DNA from 2 places in the Kitasatospora sp. NPDC054939 genome. Region 1 is predicted to be linked to the other one. Evidence: riboswitches for the same ligand, from Rfam matches in the RefSeq annotation. Region 1 holds a riboswitch; the other holds the start of a gene.
What was found. Region 1 has a riboswitch for cobalamin ahead of ACWGB8_RS14805 (cobalamin biosynthesis protein). Riboswitches for the same ligand answer to the same signal wherever they lie in the genome.
Positions count from the first base shown of each region.

Region 2: another riboswitch for cobalamin. It lies ahead of ACWGB8_RS21755 (peptidase); the one in region 1 lies ahead of ACWGB8_RS14805 (cobalamin biosynthesis protein).

Region 1 covers NZ_JBSGXP010000042.1:23,897-31,308, reverse strand. The annotation lists gene ACWGB8_RS14815 (putative cobaltochelatase) at 1-300, opposite strand, end outside; gene ACWGB8_RS14810 (cobyric acid synthase) at 293-1,834, opposite strand; gene ACWGB8_RS14805 (cobalamin biosynthesis protein) at 1,831-2,808, opposite strand; cobalamin riboswitch at 2,905-3,065, opposite strand; gene ACWGB8_RS14800 (helix-turn-helix domain-containing protein) at 3,345-4,049, shown strand; gene ACWGB8_RS14795 (alpha/beta hydrolase family protein) at 4,287-5,423, shown strand; gene ACWGB8_RS14790 (hypothetical protein) at 5,604-7,109, shown strand; gene ACWGB8_RS14785 (CDP-alcohol phosphatidyltransferase family protein) at 7,240-7,412, opposite strand, start outside.
Region 2 covers NZ_JBSGXP010000076.1:31,681-39,092, reverse strand. The annotation lists gene galE (UDP-glucose 4-epimerase GalE) at 1-997, shown strand, start outside; cobalamin riboswitch at 1,223-1,373, shown strand; gene ACWGB8_RS21755 (peptidase) at 1,476-2,561, shown strand; gene ACWGB8_RS21750 (flagellar hook-length control protein FliK) at 2,582-3,109, shown strand; gene ACWGB8_RS21745 (hypothetical protein) at 3,106-4,704, shown strand; gene ACWGB8_RS21740 (hypothetical protein) at 4,701-5,810, shown strand; gene ACWGB8_RS21735 (CbiQ family ECF transporter T component) at 5,814-7,118, shown strand; gene ACWGB8_RS21730 (ABC transporter ATP-binding protein) at 7,115-7,412, shown strand, end outside.

The DNA.
Region 1 (7,412 bases):
GACGCCGACCGGCAGTTCGACCAGGTGGGCCGGGCGGTGCTCGCCGGCGGCGCCCGGGTGCTCGCCGTCGGGGCACTGCGGGTCCGGGGCGGCCGGGTCGCAGGCGAAGCGGCAGCCGTCGACGGTGGCGATGGACGGCAGCAGCCCGGCCAGCGCCCGCACCATGGTCGACTTGGCGGTGCCCTTCTCGCCGCGCACCAGGACGCCGCCGACGGCCGGGGAGACGGCGTTCAGCAGCAGCCCGAGCCGCAGGTCGGCCATGCCGACGATCGCGGTGAACGGGTAGCGGACGTCACTCATGATTCTCCAAGGGGGCCCCGGGCGGCAGAAACGGCAGCGCTCCAGCCGCCGGCACCCCGCCCTCGATCAGCTTCCACAGTGCGTCGGTGTCCGCGTGCTCGGCGATCAGGTCGCCGAGCCGGTCGAGCCGGGCCTCGCGCGCCTCGGCGAAGGAGGTGTCCGGCGCCGGGACGAACGCCCGCCCGGCCTCCCGCGCGACCTCGCGCAGCAGCTCCCGGCGGAACCCGTCGTTCTCCAGGACGCCGTGCCAGGTGGTGCCCCGGACGGACCCCGCCCGGCAGCCCTCCAGGCCGCGCCCGTGCTCGTCGGAGACGAACGCCTCGCCGCCCTCCACCGCCACCACGCCGTGGTGGATCTCGTAGCCCTCGACCCGGTGCCCGTACGCCGTGCCGACCGGCCGGGCGAGCACCTTCTCGGCGCCGAACCGCACCCGGGTCGGCAGCAGCCCGAGGCCCGGCACGGCGCCCGCCTTCGACTCCACGTCGTCGACGATCTCGTGGGACAGCATCTGGTAGCCGCCGCAGACGCCCAGCACCGGCAGCCCGGCCGCGGCGCGCGCCCGCAGGGCCGGCTCCAGTCCGCGGGCGCGCAGCCAGGCGAGGTCCGCCACGGTGGCCCGGGTGCCGGGCAGCACCACGAGGTCGGCGTCGGCCAGCTCCTCCGGCCGGGTCGCCCAGCGGACCAGGACGCCCGGCTCCTGGGCGAGCGCGTCCACGTCGGTGAAGTTGGACAGCCGGGGGAAGCGCACCACGGCCACCCGCAGCACGTCCGCGCCGAGCGGGCCCCGGCCGTCCGTGCGGTCCACCACGGTGGACAGGTCGAGCGAGTCCTCGGCGTCCAGCCACAGGTTCGGCAGCATCGGCAGGGTGCCCAGCACCGGACGCCCGGTCAGCCGGTGCAGCATGTCCAGGCCGGGGGCGAGCAGCCGGGCGTCGCCGCGGAACTTGTTGACGAACCAGCCGGCCACGTGCCGCTGGTCCTCCGCCGACAGCAGCGCCAGCGTCCCGTACATCGCGGCGAACACCCCGCCGCGGTCGATGTCGCCGACCACCACGACCGGCAGCCCGGCGGCGGTGGCCAGGCCCATGTTGGCGATGTCCCGGTCGCGCAGGTTGATCTCGGCGGGCGAGCCCGCGCCCTCGCACACCACCACGTCGAAGCGGCGGCGCAGGTCGGCCAGGCACTCCAGCGCCCGTTCCAGCAGGACGGGCTTGCGCTCGCGGTAGTCCAGCGCCCCGACCTCGGCGACCGGCCGGCCGAGCAGCACCACCTGGCTGCGGCCGTCGGCGCCCGGCTTCAGCAGCACCGGGTTCATCGCCGCCTCGGGCGCCACCTGCGCCGCCTGCGCCTGCATCGCCTGCGCGCGGCCGATCTCGGCGCCGTCCGCGGTGACGAAGGAGTTCAGCGACATGTTCTGCGCCTTGAAGGGCGCCACCGAGACGCCCTGCCGGGCCAACCAGCGGCAGATGCCCGCGGTGACCACGCTCTTCCCGGCGTCCGAGGTCGTCCCGGCGACCAGCAGCGCCCCGCTCATGCGCTCCCCTTCTTCTTCTTCGTCCTGCCCAGGGCCGTCCGGACCAGTACGTGCCCGACGACCGTCGTACCCAGCGCGAGCAGCCCCACCCGGCGTGACAGCCGGCAGGCCCGCTCGATGTCGTCCACCGCGACCGGACGCAGCTCCGCGCCCAGCACCGGCCGGTGCTCCACCCTTGTGCCGTACGCCAGGGTGCCGCCCAGCCGCACCCCGACCGCCCCGGCGAACGCCGACTCGGCCTGGCCCGCGTTCGGGCTGGGGTGGGCCGAACCGTCACGGCGCCAGACCCGCCAGGCCGTCCGGGGCTCGGGCGCGGCGGCGACCGTCAGCAGGGCGGTCAGCCGGGCGCCCGGCCAGCCCGCCACGTCGTCCAGCCGCGCCGAGGCCCAGCCGAACCGGAGGTGGCGGGGCGAGCGGTGGCCCACCATCGCGTCCAGCGTGTTGACGGCGCGGAAGGCCAACAGCCCCGGGGTGCCCGCGAGCGCGCCCCAGACCAGGGCGTTCACGACGGCGTCGGCGGTGTTCTCGGCGACCGACTCGACCACCGCCCGGGCCACCTGCTGCTCGTCCAGCGCACTCGGATCGCGCCCGCACAGGTGCGGCAGCCGCTCCCGGGCCGCCGCCAGGTCGCCCGCCGCCAGGGACCGGCCGATCGTCCGGGCCTCCCGGGTCAGCGAGGTGCCGCCGAGCACCGTCCAGGTCGCCGCGGCGGCCAGTGCGGCCCGGCCCAGCGGGCGCCGGCCGACCGCGCGTTCGACGGCCACCGCCCCGGCCGCGACGGTGCCCACGCAGAGCGCCGTGTACGCCGCACCGGTCAGTCGGTCGTCGCGCCAGAGCCGCCGTTCCAGCCGGTCGGCCGCACTGCCGAAGACGGCCACCGGGTGGCCGCGGCGCGGGTCGGCGAAGCGGGCGTCGGCGAGGTGGCCCGCGACGGCGCCCAGCGCGAAGGCGGCGGCGCGGGTCAGCGGGCGCACGGCGGCGGGCAACCGGGGGCTCGACGGGGCGGGGCAGCCTGCATCGCGTGCGTGTCCTCACTCAGGGTCCGCGCCCTGGATCGACGTACCGGGGGCGAGAGTCTCCTGGCTCCCGGGTCGGACGCGCATCCGGGCCTTCCAGCGGCTTCTGACGGCGCGCCGTGGCGTGTTCCGGACGTGCTCCCCGGTGACAGTGGCGGGACCGCGCCGGACTCGCACCGGCTTCCTCTGCATGCCTCCGTGATGGCTGAAGGATCCCATCACGGGCCCGAACCGGGAGTCAACCAAGGCCACGGAGGGTTTGGTCACACCCGGTCACGTCCCCGGTGCGCCCCCGGTGCACCGGCCGTGCGCGCGGAGGGCGGGCGTGCGGTGCGCGGCTCCGCAGGCCGACTGCCCCGTAGCTGTCTCCGATCATGGTCCGCGCAGGGGCATGACAGGCTGTGCGATCGTCCAGTGCCCCGCAGGCGGACCCGTCCGCGCTTCGTGCGTTCGGCGGGTGGGGTCCTCCCGGGTAGCCACCTACCGTCGGGGCCATGCGACGCAGACAGCCGGCCGCCCCGCCCCCGGTTCCCTTCTCGCCCGCAGCCGCCCGGGCGCACCGCGCCGGCCTCGGCCTGACCCCCGACCAGGTCGCCGAGGGCATGGCCGCCCACGGCGTCCGGCTGCTGCCCGCGCACGTCCTCGGCTGGGAGAGCGGCGAGCTGCGCCCCACCGAGGAGGAGTTCATCGCCCTCGCCCGCGCCCTGTGGTGCCCGCCCGCCCAGCTGATGGGCGTGCGGCCCGCCTCGCTGCGCGACTTCCGGGTCGCCCGCGAGCTCAGCGCGGAGGGCGCGGCCCGCCGCATCGGCATCCCCGAGCGGGTGTACCGCGAGGCCGAGGCCGGCGGACGCTGGGACGGCGACGAGGAGCAGACCTACGAGCTCGCGCACGTCCTCGGACTGACCCTGCGCGAACTCGTCGCGGTGACCGGCCGCCGCGAGGAGCTGGAGCGGCGGCTGCGGGCCTGCGTGGACGGCCGCTGGCAGGCGCAGCTGCGACCGGTCGGCCGGATCGTCCCGGTGGACGACACCGCGCTGGGCGCCGTGCTGACGGCCCTGCAGAACGAGCACCAGGCCACCTCGCACTGGACCGGCGGCTGGGGCTCCGCGGCCGCCTCGCCCACCCGGGCGGAGCCCGTCCCGCCGCTGGACCGCTTCTGGCAGCTGCTGGCGCAGCACCGCACCGACATCCCGGTCTGAGGCCCCGCTCCCCGCTGCGGTCCCCGCCGTTCTCCGCTGCCCCTCTTCCCTGCCGCTCTCCGCTGCCGCGCCGCGCCCCGCGCTGCTTCCCCTCGTCGTGCCGCGTCCCGCGGGTGCCCCGGACGGCTCTGTCCGGTGGCCGCCCCGGGCGTCCGCGCGTGGACTGGTCGGGCAGTGCCCAGTCCGGCGGACGCAGCCCGGTCCGCCCGATCCGCGATCAACAGAGCGGGGAGCGATATGCGTTGGGGAACCGCAGCCGCCGTGGCGGCAGCCGTCGTCGGCACCGGCGCGGCCGTGCTGGTGATCGGCCGTCGGGCCTCCGACCGGCTGGTGCGCCCGGGCGCCGGCGGACCGGCCGCGCCGACCGGGCCCACGGTGGTGAAGTCCCTCGGCGCCGGCCGCGCCACCTTCACCGACACCCCCGAGAGCAGCCGCCCCGGCCGCTGGGCCGTCGAGTGGGGCCGGGAGTCCGGCGGCGACGCGGCGGGCCACGCGGTGGTCGGCGACGTCCTCTACCGCGACCTGTACGGCGTCACCCGCCGGCTGGAGCGCGCCGACCGGGGCACCCTGACGACCGGCACCGAGGTCCGCTTCACCCCGCGGGTCTTCCTCGGCGACCCCACCACCGCGCTCGGCCTCGAACACGCCGACACCAGCGCCGACGGCGAACTCGGCCGGCTGCCCGCCTGGCGGCTGCCCGGCCTGCGCGGGACCTGGGTGATCCTGGTGCACGGCCCCGGCGCCGACCGCCGCCAGACCCTCCCCGTGCTGCCGCTGCTGCACCGGCTCAACCTGCCCGCGCTCGCCGTGACCTACCGGGGCGACGCCGGGGCCCCCGCCTCGCCCGACGGCCTCGGCCACTTCGGCGAGACCGAGTGGCGCGACGTCGAGGCGGCGGTCCGGCTGGCCCTCGACAGCGGCGCCGGCCGGGTCGTCCTGTACGGCTGGTCGCTCGGCGCCACGATGGTCCTGCAGACGGCGGCCCGCTCCGCCTGGGCCCCCGCCGTGAGCGGCCTGGTGCTGGACTCGCCGGTGCTGGACTGGCCCACCTCCGCCCGGCGCGGCGGGGTGCGCTCGGGCCTCAGCGCCCCGCTCGCCGAACTGGGCGCGCTCGCCGCCGAAGGCCGTACCGGGGTGGACCTGGCCGACTTCGCGCGGCTCGGCAGCGGCGCCGACCTCCGGGTGCCGACCCTGGTGCTGCACAGCCCCGACGACCCGGTGGCGCCCTGGCGGGCCGCCGCCCGGCTGGCGGACGCCCGCACCGACCTGGTCAGCCTGCAGTCCTTCCCCGGCGCCGACCACGCCGCGCTCTGGAACGCCGACCCCGACCGCTACACCGAGTACCTGCGCCGCTGGCTCACCCCGCTGCTCTGACGCCGCCCGACCGCCCGCCGCGGGCCCCGGCGCCGCCGGCCTGGCGTGTGCGCGCCAGACAGTTCAGGCCAGGCGGTTTGCCGCTGTTGCCCGATCTTGCGCGCCCCTGCCCGACCGCGGGCGGAGACGGGAGCGAACCGGATGTGACAGAAGGCCGGTACAAGGGGAAGACTGCTCGACGTGACGTCTCGGAACCCGCGCGACCGTGATGCCCAGCTCCCGCCGACGATCGGTACCGGTGCGACGGTGACCCGTCTCCCCGGAACGGCCCACCGCCTCGCCGGCCCCGGGCCGGGCGCCCCCGCCGTACCCCGCCGCCGCGGCCCGGCACCCGCCCCCGGCCGCGGCCGGGTCCCCGTGCCCGCGGGCTTCCCGGCCCCCGCCGAGCTCGCCCCGCTGGCCCGCCGGATGCTGGTCGACGCCGTCCGCATCGCCCGCTGGGCCGGCGAGCTGGGCGAGGTCGACAAGCGCGGCGAGCTGCTCCCCGACGACGCCCGCGCGGCCGGCCGCGCGCTCGCCATGACGGTGGGCGCCGCCGCCAACGCCTGGGGCCAGGCCCTGCTGACCGGCCTGGTCGAGGCCCGCGACGGCGGCGCCGCCCCCGGCTGGCGCCTGCATGCCTGGGAGCACGACGACGAGGCCGTCATCCGCGGCTGGTCGGCGCTGTTCGACTCCTGGACGCTGCTCGCCCCGGTCCCGCCCGCCGCCCTGCGCGGCGTCTTCGCGGTGCTCGCCGGGCAGGCCGTCGACCAGGCGCCCCAGCTGCTCTCCTTCCTGCACCTGGTGGACGGCCCGGTGGCCGAGAGCGAACTGCTGGAGCTGCTGCGCCGCGGCCTGGACGAGCGCCGGGTCGGCGCCGGCACCGGGGCCACCGTGCTGTCGCCGGTACCGCACGCCGCCTCCGCCGTCTCCGCGGTCCGCGGCACCTGCCGCGAGCCGCAGATCGACGTGCCCGCCGCGCCCGCCGACGTGGCCGCCGTCCTGGACTGGATGCTGGACGGCCTGGCCGCCGTCGGCGCGCTGGTCCGCCGGGACGAGGCCGCCGAGCTCTCCCCGCTCGGCCACTGGGCGGTGCGCGCCAAGCTGGAGGAGATCTGCACCGTCGCGCAGACCGCCGCCGGCCACATCGAGCAGAGCGCCCTGGAACTGCTCGGCGCCTGCGCCGACTACTCGCCGGGCCCGGCCCGGGCCGAGTTCCGCGCCTGGGTGGCCGCCCGCCCGGTCGATCGCGCCGTGGCCGAACTGCTGGAGGCCGCCCTCGGCGAGGACGCCCTGGTCCGCGGCCTCGCCTTCGAGGCGCTGCGGGTCGCCGGCGGCACCGCCGAGCAGGCCGTGCGGGGCGCCGTGGACGAGCCCGTGCTGCGCCCCTACGCGCTGCTGTGGCTGGCCGAGCAGTCGGACGAGGAGGGCGTCTCCCCGGCCGACGTACTGGGCGCGGAGGACGCCGCCTGGCTCTGGGTGGACACCGCGGCCGCGGTGCTCGACCACGGCCGCACGGAGCTGCTGGTCGGCCACGTCGAGGGCGCCTCGGCGGGCGACCCGGTGCGGCTGTTCGCGCGGGCCCGGCAGTCGGGGCACCCGCGGGCGGCCTCGGTGCTGACGGCGGTCTCCGGGGTCCACCCGGACCCGGGCGTGGCCCGGGCGGCCCGCCGCTCGGCGTTCAGCGTGCACCACGGCGGCGCGTAGCCGCCCTCCCGGCGCCGGACGGAGCCGTGGCAGGACATGCGCAAGGGCCCGGCCCCCGTGGAGGGGGCCGGGCCCTTGGCGTACGTGCTCCGGGCGGGTGCCCGGTGGCGTCCGGTCGGTGTCCGGCGGATCAGCCGAGCCGGGACTCCGCGCGGCGGGCGCGGACGTCGCCGACCTTCTGGCCGACCTTGCGCCGGATGACCAGCAGCGGGGCCATCGCGGCCAGCGCGATCTGGGCGAAGGCGCCGACGTGCAGCAGGGTGTCCCCGCCCGGCAGGCCGGTCGCCCAGGCGGCGAGGCAGC
Region 2 (7,412 bases), on a different contig from region 1:
CGGCGCCGGCTACATCGGCAGCACCGTCGCCTCGGCACTGCTCGACCGGGGCATCACGCCGGTCGTCCTCGACGACCTGTCCAAGGGGCGCGCCGAGTTCGTCGAGGACCGGGTCTTCTACCGGGGCGACATCGCCGACGGCGCGCTGGTCGACCGGATCTTCGCCGACCATCCGGACATCGACGCGGTGGTGCACTGCGCGGCCAAGATCGTCGTCCCGGAGTCGGTCGCCCGCCCGCTCCACTACTACCGCGAGAACGTCGGCAAGACCGTCGACCTGCTCGACTCCCTCCAGCGCAACGGCTGCACCCGGGTCGTCTTCAGCAGCTCCGCCTCGATCTACGCGCCCACCCCGGACGCCCGGGTCGACGAGACCTGCCCGGTCGACGCCAACAGCCCGTACGCGCGCACCAAGCAGATGATGGAGCAGGTGCTCCAGGACTGGACGCGCGGCGAGGGCGCCGAGGAGCTGCGGGTGATCGCCCTGCGCTACTTCAACCCGATCGGCGCCGACCCGCAGCTGCGCACCGGCCTGCAGAACCTCAACCCGACGCACGCCCTCGGCAAGCTGATCGAGGCGTACACCGAGCGGACGCCGTTCACCGTCACCGGCGTGGACTGGGCGACCCGCGACGGCTCCGGCATCCGCGACTACATCCACGTCCAGGACCTGGCGGAGGCCCACGTGGCCGCGCTCACCCGCTTCGACGAGGTGATCAAGCCCTCGGCCGGCGACCGCTACCGGGTGATCAACATCGGTACCGGCGAGGGCACCACCGTCCGCGAGCTCGTCACCGCCTTCGAACAGGCGGTCGGTGTCGAGCTGGACGTCCGCGAGGCCGACCCGCGACCGGGCGACGTCATCGGCTGCTACACCGCCGTCGACACCGCCCGCGACCTGCTCGGCTGGACCGCGAACCGCAGCATCGCCCAGGGCGTCACCGACGCGCTGGCCTGGCGCGCCAAGTGGGCCGAGCACCTGGCCGGCCAGGGCTGACCCCGTCCCGCGCGGCCGGCGGCACCCCCTTCACGGGCGGGGCCGCCGGCCGCTGCGCGTCCCGGGGAGCGGGGTTCGCCCGGTTCGGATGCCGACCGGGCCCGCCGAAGCGGGTTCGGATGCCGACCGGGCCCGCCGAAGCGGGTTCGGATGCCGACCGGGCCCGCCGAAGCGGGAGGACCGGCGCTCCCGTGACCACCCCGGATGTGACGTGCGACGCCTTGACCCCGCGACAGCGGCGCCGACATGATGAGCCGTCATTGCTTGACTCCGCCGAAGGGGGAAGCCGGTCCGAATCCGGCGCTGACCCGCAACGGTAGGCAGCCGACGGCCGTCGGCGGCGAGCCCGAGTACCCGTCGGCGGAGGTGTCGTTCCCTCCTCCCGTCGTGGTCTGCGGGTCGGAGCCCCGCAGGGCTGTCCGGGCCGGTGCCCGCCCACGCCCCGCGGGCCCGCGCGCCAGGCCCGGAAAGGCATCCCATGCCCGTCCGCCACCGGACCCTCGGCCTCCTCTCGATACCCGCCCTCGCCCTGGCCGTGCTGCTCCCCGCCGCCGGCCCGGCCGCGGCGGCGCCCACCCCCGCGACCGCCCCCGACTCCGCCGCCTCCGCGGCGACCTTCCGCCCCGACGCGGCCGCGGCCGGCTGGCTGGCCCGCCAACTCGTCGACGGCAACCACTTCGAGGCGGTCTTCGACGGCGTCGCCTACCCCGACCAGGGCCTCACCGTCGACGCCGTGCTCGCCTTCGCCGCCACCCGGACCTCCGACCAGGCCGCCGCCAGGGCCACCGCCTGGCTCGCCGAGCCCGCGAACCTCACCGGCTACCTCGGCGACGGCACCACCGAGGCCTACGCCGGCGCCACCGCCAAACTGCTGCTCGCCGCCGAGGTGCGGGGCGCCGACCCGGCGGACTTCGGCGGCGTGGACCTGCCCGCCCGGCTGCGCTCGCTGCAGAGCCCGACCGGCCGCTTCTCCGACCGCTCCCAGTGGGGCGACTACAGCAACTCCTTCGGCCAGTCGCTGGCGCTGATCGCCCTCCAGCGCGCCCCGGGCGGCGCCCCGGCCGCCGCGGTCGACTTCCTCGCGGCCGCCCAGTGCGCCGACGGCGGCTACCCGATCGCCTTCGGCCAGTCCGTCTGCACCAGCGACACCGACGCGACCGCCCTCGCCGTGCAGGCCCTGGACGCCACCGGCCGCACGGCGAAGGCGCGGGCCGGGCTGGACTGGCTGGCCGCCCACCAGAACGCCGACGGCGGGTTCGCCGCCGCCGGGGCCACCACCAGCAACGCGAACAGCACCGGCCTGGCCACCGCCGCCCTGCTCTCCCGCGGCCGGTTCGCCGCCGGGCTGAAGGGCTGGAGCAGCCTGGTCAAGCTCCAGCAGGGCTGCTCGGCCGACCCGGCCGTCCGCGGCGCCGTCGCCTTCGACGCGAGCGGCTTCAACCCGGCGACCGGTACCCGCGCCACCGCGCAGGCGGTGCTCGGCCTCTCCGGCGCCGACCTCGCCACGCTGAGCGCGCACGGCGCCCGCCCGTCCGCCCCGACCCTGGCCTGCCGGGCCTCCTGACCACCCGAAGGAGTACGAGGATGAACGACACCGCGACGCCCGTCCGCCCGGCCCGCCGCACCTTCGGCGCGATCGCCGCCGCCGCGGCGCTGACCGCCGGCCTGCTCGGCGTCTCCACCGCCAACGCCCCCGCCGCCCGGGCCGCGGCCTGCACCCCCGGGACCGGGGTCACCGTGGTGGTCGACCTCACCGCCGTCGGCGGCGGCGTCCAGACCGGCTGCGCCCCCGGCGACCCGGCCAGCGGCCTCGCCGCCCTCACCGGCGCGGGCTTCACCTACAGCTTCCACCCGCGCTTCCCCGGCTTCGTGTGCCGGATCAACGCGCTGCCGACCACCTGCACCAACCCCACCGGCAGCGCCTACTGGTCGTACTGGCACGCGCAGTCCGGCGGCGCCTGGACGTACAGCACGCTGGGCGCGGGCAGCTACAACCCGGTGCAGGGCGAGGTCGAGGGCTGGTCCTTCGGCGCGGGCGCGCAGCCCGGCACCCCGGCGGCGCCGTCGGCTGCACCGCGCTCCGGACCGGCCGACAGGGGAGTCGTCCGGTGACCGTCCACCACCGCCCGGCCCGCGCGACCCGCCGCTCCACCGCCCTCGCCGCAGCCGTCGCCTGCACGATGGCGGTCGGCGGCCTCGCCCTCGCCGGCACCGCCGGGGCCGCCGGCCACCGCGCGGCCGGCGCCGCCGCCGACGGCCGCACCCCCGACCTCGCCCGCGGCAGCGCCTACCTCACCGACCGGGCCCGGCTGCTCGGCGGCCACTACTACGAAGCCTTCCCGGGCTCCGGCTTCGCCGACTACGGCCTCACCATCGACGCCGCCTTCGCCCTCGCCGCCACCGGCACCGACGACGCCGCGCTGCGCCGGATCGCCGACTTCCTCGACGCCCCCGGCAAGGACGGCGCCGAACGCACCGTCAACGACTGGACCGGCATCGGCACCCCCGACGCAGCGGGCGGCACCCTCGGCAAGGAAGCCCTGTTCGCCCAGGTGGTGGGCCGCGACCCGCGCCGCTTCGGCGGCCAGGACCTCATCGCCGCCCTCGCCGCCTCGATCTGCCGGGCCGCCGACGAGGCGACGGGCTGCGCGGAGGCCGGCACCTACGCCTACGGGAACTCGGTGTTCGCGCAGGCGCTGGGCGTCATGGCCCAGGTGCGGGCCGGCGACAGCGCCGCGGCGGCCGCGCCGGTGGCCCGGCTGAAGGGCCTCCAGCACGCCGACGGCTCCTGGCCCAGCCTCATCCCGGACACCGGCGACTCCGACGTCGACAGCACCGCGATGGCCGCCATGGCGCTGGCCCTGCTCCCGGACGACCCGGCCGCCCGTGCGGCCGTCGACCGGGCGGTGGCCTGGATCGCCGGACGCCAGCTCCCCGGCGGCGGCTTCCCCGGCGCGTCCGGCGAGTCGGTCAACTCCGCCGCGCTCGCCATCCAGGGCCTCGGCCTGCGCGGCGGCGAGCACGTCGAGCGGATCGGCCGCGCCCGCGCCTTCCTGGCCGGCCTGCAGAACGCGGACGGCGGCTTCGACGTCGCGGCGGGCAGCCAGCCCGGCTCGGACGTCCGGGCGTCGACCCAGGCGCTCGGCGGCGCGGTGGGGACGCCGTTCGGCACCCTGAGCCGCCCGGTCGACGGGGGGCAGCCCTCGCCGACGGGGTCCGCTTCACCCACGGGGTCCGCTTCACCCACGGGGTCCGCCTCGCCGACGGGGTCCGCTTCACCCACGGGTTCGGCCTCGCCCACGGCTTCGCCGTCGCCGACCGCCACGGTGACCGCCTCGCCGACCGGGTCCGCCTCGCCCACGGCCACCCCGACCGGTACCGGGAGCGCCTCACCGACCGGGACGGCCTCACCGGGCGCCCCGGGCACCGGCTCGCCGCCGTCCCCGGCGGGCACCACCACACCGCCCCCCGGCGTGACCGGCGGCAACGGCGGCAACGCCGGGAACGCGGCCGACGGCGCCGTCGCGGTCGTGGCCGACTCGGGCCGGGTCGGCGGTGGCTCCGGCCTGGCCGCCACCGGTGCCGAGGCCGAACGGCTGGCCCTGATCGCGCTGGCCCTGCTGCTGGCCGGCGGCGGCGCGGTCGCGGTCGCCGACCGCAGCCGCCGGGCCCGCCGCACCGAGACCCCGACCGGACGGCACCGGTGAGCCGCCGCGCCGCGGCTCCCGCGACCCGGGTGCGGCCCGCGGCGGTGGCGGCGGTCGTGTTCGCCGCCGTCGTGGCCGTCCTGCTGGGGCCGGTCCGTCCGGCCGGCGCCGAACCGCTGCCGATCGGGGAGTGCACCACCACCTCCGGCGTGGTGCTCGCGGTCGACTTCGGTCCGTGGGGCGGTCCGCTGCTGCGGGCCTGCGGGAGCACGCCGACCACCGGTCACGCCCTGCTCAACCAGGGCGGTTGGAAGACCGCCGGCACCAGCCACGACGGCCCCGGTTTCGTCTGCCGGATCGGCTACGCCGGCTTCCAGGGCGGCAAGCAGTTCCCGCCGCCCGAGCAGGAGCGGTGCGTGCGGACGCCGCCCGCCACCGCCTACTGGTCGTACTGGCACGCCGACCCCGGGCAGCACGACTGGACGTACAGCCGGCTCGGCGCGATGAGCCACCGGCCGAAGCCGGGCAGCGTCGACCTGTGGGTCTTCGGTGCCACCGACGTGGCGGGTACCGAGGGCCGCCCCCGCCACTCGCCGGACGCCGTCCGCGCGCTCAACGCCCAGCCCGCGGGCTCCGGTTCGGACACCACCGCGCCGTCGCCGCCGCCCGCTCCCGACCCGGGCGGTGCGACCGGCGGCGGCAGCAGTGGCACCGGTGGCACGACCGGCGGGACGGCCGGCAGCGGCGGGACGGGCAACGGACCCGCCCCGGGCCGCCCCACAGCCCCGAAACCGGCGCCCGCCGCCCCCGGCCGCAGCACGCCCGGCACACCGGGCGGACCGGGCGCACCGTCCGCCGCGACCGAGCCGGGCGACCCGGCCGAGCCCGCCGCCGGTGCACCGGGCGCGGAGGCCGAGCCGACCGCCGTACCGACCGCCGAACCGACCGTCGCGCCCACGGACGCCGCGCCCTCCGCCGCCCCGAGCACCACCGGGGCGCCCGGCGGGGCTGCGCCGACCGGCGGGGTCGTCGACGCCGCTCCGGTGGCCGACGCCCCGCACGACAGCGGCTCGATCGGCCCGGCCGCGGTCGGTGCCGCACTGGTCCTCGCCCTCGGTACCGCCGCCGTGATCACGGCCCGGCGGCGCCGGCGACGGGCGGACTGACCGGTGCCCGTCCTGCCGTCCGGCCCGCGAGCCGGCCACCGGGTGCCGCGTCCGCTCCACCCCGTCGCGTGGTGGATCTGGGCGCTCGCCCTCGCCACCGCCGCCGGCCGCACCACCAACCCGCTGCTCCTGCTGCTGGTGCTCGCCGTCCTCGGGGTCGTCGTCGGCGCCCGTCGCACCGAGGCGCCCTGGGCCCGCGGCTTCCGGTACTACCTGTGGCTGGCGCTGACCGTGGTGGCGATCCGGGTGGTCTTCAGGTGCGTCTTCGGCACCGGCCTCACCCCCGGCGACCACCTGCTGTTCTCGCTCCCGCAGCTGCCGATGCCCGACTGGTACGCGGGCATCGCCATCGGCGGGCCGGTGTCGCTGGAGGCCGTGCTGTCCGCTGCCTTCGACGGACTGCGGCTGGCCTGCCTGCTCTGCTGCATCGGTGCCGCCAACACCCTGGCCAACCCCAAGCGGGCCCTGCGCGTCCTCCCCGGGGCCCTCTACGAACTCGGCGTCGCCGTCACCGTCGCGCTCAGCGTGGCACCCCAACTCGTTCAGAGCGTCCAGCGGGTGGCCCGCGCCCGGCGCCTGCGCGGCGGCGCCGCCGGGGGACGCGGCCGACGGGGCCGCCTGCGGGTCTGGCGGGCGGTTGCGGTGCCCGTGCTGGCGGACGCCCTGGAACGCTCACTGCACCTGGCCGCCGCCATGGACTCGCGCGGGTACGGCCGTTCGGGCGGCACCGACCGCTCCTCCGCCGCCGCCCGCCGCTCCCGGCGGGCCACCGGCGCGCTGATGCTGCTCGGCATGGCGGGCCTCTGCGCCGGACTGTACGGCCTGCTCGACGGCACCGCCCCCGCCGTGCTGGGCTTCCCCGCGCTGCTGGTCGGTGCCGCGCTCTGCTGCGCCGGACTGCTGCTCGGCGGACGCCGGGTGCGCCGCAGCAGCTACCGGCCCGATCCGTGGCTGGCCGCCGAATGGGGGGTGGCGGGCTGCGGGGTGGCCGCGGCGGTGGTGCTCTGCGCCTCCGTCGGCTACTCGGTCGCCGAGCTCAACCCGTCGCTCCACCCGCTGAGTTGGCCCGCCCTGCCGGCGGTGCCGACGGCCGCCGTCCTGCTCGCGGGCGCCGCCGCCTTCCTCGCCCCGCCGCCGGTCGACACCCCGCCGCCGGTCGACACCCCGCCGCCGGGCACCCCGGCGGGGGACGGCAACAGGTCGGCCGACACCCCGCCGCCCCGTGGCGCCCGCACCCCGACTCCCCGCAGCCCGACTTCCCGCACCCCGGCTCCCCGCCGCCCGTCCCGCACCGAGGTCCGCCCGTGATCCGCTTCGACCGCGTCGAGGTCCAGTACGAGGACGCCGCCGAGCCGGTGCTCCGCGACGTCGACCTGCACATTCCCGAGGGTGAACTCTGCCTGGTGGTCGGACGCACCGGCGCCGGCAAGTCCACCCTGCTCGGCGCCGTCAACGGCCTGGTGCCGCACTTCACCGGCGGCACCCTGCGCGGCCGGGTCACGGTCGACGGACGCGACACCGCCGACCACCCGCCCCGCGAACTCGCCGATGTGGTGGGCGTGGTGGGCCAGGACCCGCTCGCCGGCTTCGTCACCGACACCG